DNA from 2 places in the Streptomyces sp. NPDC017056 genome. Region 1 is predicted to be linked to the other one. Evidence: riboswitches for the same ligand, from Rfam matches in the RefSeq annotation. Region 1 holds a riboswitch; the other holds the start of a gene.
The links. A riboswitch is a leader RNA that binds a small molecule or an ion and turns the genes downstream of it on or off. The one in region 1 is predicted to bind cyclic di-AMP.
Positions count from the first base shown of each region.

Region 2: it holds a riboswitch for cyclic di-AMP, as region 1 does, so the genes downstream of both, ACH4OW_RS30525 (transglycosylase family protein) here and ACH4OW_RS31205 (M23 family metallopeptidase) in region 1, are expected to answer to the same signal.

Region 1 is NZ_JBIRPD010000021.1:43,293-45,673, reverse strand. It holds gene ACH4OW_RS31210 (M16 family metallopeptidase) at 1-782, shown strand, start outside; cyclic di-AMP (ydaO/yuaA leader) riboswitch at 996-1,151, shown strand; gene ACH4OW_RS31205 (M23 family metallopeptidase) at 1,165-1,962, shown strand; gene ACH4OW_RS31200 (GntR family transcriptional regulator) at 2,182-2,381, shown strand, end outside.
Region 2 is NZ_JBIRPD010000020.1:57,006-59,386, forward strand. It holds gene ACH4OW_RS30520 (transglycosylase family protein) at 1-597, shown strand, start outside; cyclic di-AMP (ydaO/yuaA leader) riboswitch at 817-1,023, shown strand; gene ACH4OW_RS30525 (transglycosylase family protein) at 1,027-1,710, shown strand; gene eno (phosphopyruvate hydratase) at 2,081-2,381, shown strand, end outside.

The DNA of each region.
Region 1 (2,381 bases):
AGGCCCATGTGCGCCCCGCGACGGCCACGGCCGTCGTCGTCGGCGACCTCACCGGCGTGGACCTGGACGCGGCCCTCGCCGACACCCTCGGCTCCTGGACGGGGTCGCCGGCGGAACCGGTCAAGGCCAGCCCGATCACCGCCGACGACACCGGCCGCGTCGTGATCGTCGACCGCCCCGGCGCCGTGCAGACCCAGCTGCTGATCGGCCGCATCGGCCCGGACCGGCACGACCGCGCCTGGCCCGCCCAGGTGGTCGGCACGTACTGCCTGGGCGGCACCCTCACCTCCCGCCTGGACCGGGTGCTGCGCGAGGAGAAGGGCTACACCTACGGGGTGCGCTCCTTCGGCCAGGTACTGCGCTCCTCCGCGGCGGGCGACGGCGCCGCGATGCTCGCCATCAGCGGCTCGGTGGACACCGCCTCCACCGGACCGGCGCTGGACGACCTGTGGAAGGTGCTGCGCACCCTCGCCGCCGAGGGCCTGACGGACGCCGAGCGCGACGTCGCCGTGCAGAACCTCGTCGGCGTGGCGCCGTTGAAGTACGAGACCGCCGCCGCCGTGGCGGGCACCCTCGCCGACCAGGTGGAGCAGCAGCTCCCGGACGACTTCCAGGCGCAGCTGTACGCGCGGCTGGCGCAGACCGGCACGGTCGAGGCGACCGCGGCGGTCGTCAGCGCCTTCCCGGCGGACCGGCTGGTGACGGTTCTGGTGGGTGACGCCTCCGAGATCGCGGAGCCGGTCAAGGCGCTCGGCATCGGCGAGGTGACGGTCGTCGGCTGACGGGCCGTGACCCCGGCGGGCTGACGGGCCTGTCACGAGGAGATCCAGTGGTGCGAGTGCCACTGGATCTTCTTTTTGTCCCAATTGCTGGGAGTGGTTGCCTGATGGCCGTGTGACGTACAGCACAAAACATCAGTTCTGTTTGCCGATTGAAAGTTGCCCCGATTAGCGTCGATGCGGCTGTCCGCCAGACCGACGCCGCAACCGCGGCACGGACAGTCATCGCCGAATCCCCGCACGGCGCGAGCCAAGGGGAACCGGGGACCCATGTCCCTTGGGGTGAATCGGGCGCCTTCCCGGAGGTGCCCGTAGGAGACCTTCCTGCTCCGAACCCGTCAGCTAACCCGGTAGGCGAGAAGGAAGGAAAGGACACAGCCAGCACATGGCGTTCACCCGTGCCACCGGGAAGCACCGTGGTCCGAGCCGCAGCGCGCGGACGACCCGTAACCTCGCCGGCATAGCCACGCTCGCCGCGTCCGGCGTCATCGCCTCCGTCGCCTCCCCGGCCCTCGCGGCCGGCAACCCCGACGAAGCGAACACCCACGACACCGGCTTCCACCAGGCCGTCGTCCTCGGTGACGAACTGGCCGAGCAGATCGAGGCGCAGGCCGACGCGCAGCAGGAGGCCGCCGACGCCGCCGCCGCGCAGGCCAAGGCCGAGGCCGAAGCCCGGCAGCAGGCCGCGGAGGCCAAGCGCAAGGCCGACGCCGAGGCGAAGAAGGAGCGCGAGGCCCAGGAGCGCGCCGCCCGCGAGGCGGAGCGCAAGCGCCTGCTGACGTACGTCGCGCCCCTCGACAGCTCCTACGTCTCCACCAGCTACAAGGCGTCCAGCGGCCTGTGGTCCTCCGGCAGCCACACCGGCATCGACTTCCACGCCTCCTCCGGCACCTCCGTCCACGCCGTGGGCTCGGGCACCGTCGTCGAGGCCGGCTGGGGCGGCGCGTACGGGAACAACGTCGTCATCAAGATGAACGACGGCACCTACACCCAGTACGGCCACCTGTCGTCGATCAACGTCTCGGTCGGCCAGACCGTCACCCCGGGCCAGCAGATCGCCCTGTCGGGCAACACCGGCAACACCACCGGCGCGCACCTGCACTTCGAGGCCCGCACCTCGGCGGAGTACGGCTCGGACATCGACCCGGTCGCCTACTTGCGCTCGCACGGCGTCAACGTCTGACGCGCCCGCTCTTCGTTCGGTGCCCCGGCCGCTGCGGCCGGGGCACCGGCGTTTTCGGGCCCGCCGCGATCTCCCCGCCCACCGCGTTCCTGGCCAAAAAATAACCATGAATTCGCCGGGGCCACAGGATAAAGCCGGCCCGTCGAATAGAGTCGCGGGAATGCCGCCGGCCGACGGCGGTGCGGACGTTTCCAGGGGATTACGGCGGAGGCACGGACGATGCGAGGCCACATTTCCGCGCATGCGGTGTGCACGGCGATCCGCGAAGACATCGTGACCGGCGTGCTGCCGCCGGGCAGCCGGCTGATCGAGGAACTGCTCGCCGGCCGTTACGGGGTCTCCCGCGTCCCCGTGCGCGAGGCGCTGCGGACGCTGGAGTCCGAGGGCTTCGTCACCATCAGGCACCACGCGGGCGCCTG
Region 2 (2,381 bases), on a different contig from region 1:
GGCGGCACGCCCACGCCGACGCCCTCCCACTCGTCCCCTTCTTCCCCTTCTTCTCCCTCCTCCCCGTCCGCTCCCGCGACGCCGTCCCCCTCGACCGGTTCCGGCACGCCGACTTCGCCGGCCGGGCCCCCGGCGAAGACCCCGGAGCCGAAGCCGTCGCCGACCGGCACGGGCGGGGGCCAGGACCCGTCCCGTACGCCGGACCCGTCCGGTACGGGCGGCACGCAGGACCCGGCGCGCCCCGCCGACCCGGCAGGCCCGGACGACGGCGCCTCCACCAGTCCTACCGTGCCCTCGGGCCAGGGCAAGCACCGCGGCGACGCGGGAGACGGGCGGGAGCCCGGCAGGGGCACCGGTGGCGCGGGCGACGCGGACCGGTCCGGCGGGGAGCACCCCTCGCGGGGCGGTGACGCGCACCGTACGGACCCGGGTGCGCCGGGCGGCTACACCGTGCGGCCGGGTGACAACCTGTCAGTCATCGCGGCGGACCGCGGAGTCGACGGGGGCTGGCCGGCGCTCTACGAGGCCAACAAAGGTGTCATCGGGGGCGATCCCGACCTTATTCACCCTGGTCAGCGTCTCGACCTCGAACGCTGATCGAGGTATTTCGCACGCAATTGCCCGCTTTGGTGAAAGTGAGACATGGATCTCGTTCGGGACGGCGCCGCCCGTACCGTCCGTTGTTTCCAAACCTGCGACGACCTGCGGAAATGTGATGATCCTGTGATGTCTGGGGGCCAACTGGCCTCAGATGTAGGGGTTTGAACCGGCGGGGTGTTCGTGTTTACCGTCTTCATCGCTCGCCAAAGCGGGCCCTTGGACCACACGCCGAATCCTGCCGGTGGTCGGAGGTCACTCGTCGCGACAGCGCCGAAGGCAGGAGCGGGGGACCCAAGGTAAGTGCCGGCCCCGCCCGTGAAAACGGGTGACCGGCTAGGGGTGAAGCCGCGTGGAGATCACGCGGCCGGGCGACTCACAGCCCGAACCCGACAGCTCACCTCGTAGGCGTCGGTGAGGAAACGAACCATGCTGAACACCAAGGGCAAGCACCGCCGTCCCTCCAAGGCCGTCCGCGCCGTCACCCTGGCGGGCGTCGCCGGTGCTGCTGTGGCCGTCCCGCTGATGGGCGCCACCTCTGCCTCCGCCGCCAACAACTGGGACGCGGTCGCCCAGTGCGAGTCCGGCGGCAACTGGTCGATCAACACGGGCAACGGCTACTACGGTGGCCTGCAGTTCACCAACTCCAGCTGGGCCGCCGCCGGCGGTACCAAGTACGCCCCGCGCGCCGACCTGGCCAGCAAGAGCCAGCAGATCGCCGCGGCCGAGCGCCTGCTCGCCATCCAGGGCCCGGGCGCCTGGACCTGCGCCGGCGGCCACCTGGGCAAGGGCAACTCCAACGCCACGGCCGAGGGCGGCTCGGGCAGCTCCACCAAGTCGCACAAGTCCCACAAGTCCTACTCCGCGCCGCAGCACTCCTCGCGGTCCGAGGCCCGCAAGCAGGGCCAGGACCTGGCCCGCAAGACCCCGGCCCCCCAGAAGTCGACGCCGAAGTCGAACCCCAAGGGCAACTACACCGTCAAGTCCGGTGACACCCTCGCCAAGATCGCCGCTTCCCACGGCACCAACTGGAAGTCGGTCTACGAGAACAACAAGTCCGTCATCGGCGGTAACCCCAACCTGATCTTCCCGGGTCAGAAGCTGGCCGTCTGAGCCTGCCGACCCCTTGAAGGACCCCGGGTGACCGAGTCGCTCCGTACGTACGGCGGTACGTACGGGCCCGGCACCCCGGGGACCGGACGTCCCGGGAAACCGCTCTTCCCGTGAGACAGCCCCGCCACGGCGCGTCGTCCCCCAACGCGCCGCGGCGGGGCTGCTCCGTTTCCCGGCGAGCCGCCCCGGCCGCCCGCCCCGCCCCCCCCACGTGGCGGTTTTCCCGTTCAGCGAACAATGTGCCCGTACATCCCGTGAACAGGGGCTTTGTGGGTGTTTTCGTCCCACGGACCGGGCTGGCGGCAAGCGGAAGCCGCCGGGGCCGTTAGGCTCGTGCTGCAGAACTCCAGACACCCATGAAGGAGACAACGTGCCGTCCATCGACGTCGTCGTAGCTCGCGAGATTCTCGACTCGCGAGGCAATCCCACGGTCGAGGTCGAGGTCGGCCTCGACGACGGCAGCACCGGCCGTGCCGCCGTCCCGTCCGGCGCCTCGACCGGCGCCTTCGAGGCCATCGAGCTGCGCGACGGTGACCCGGCCCGCTACCAGGGCAAGGGCGTGGAGAAGGCCGTCCTCGCGGTCATCGAGCAGATCGGCCCGGAGCTGGTCGGCTACGACGCCACCGAGCAGCGCCTGATCGACCAGGCCATGTTCGACCTGGACGCCACGG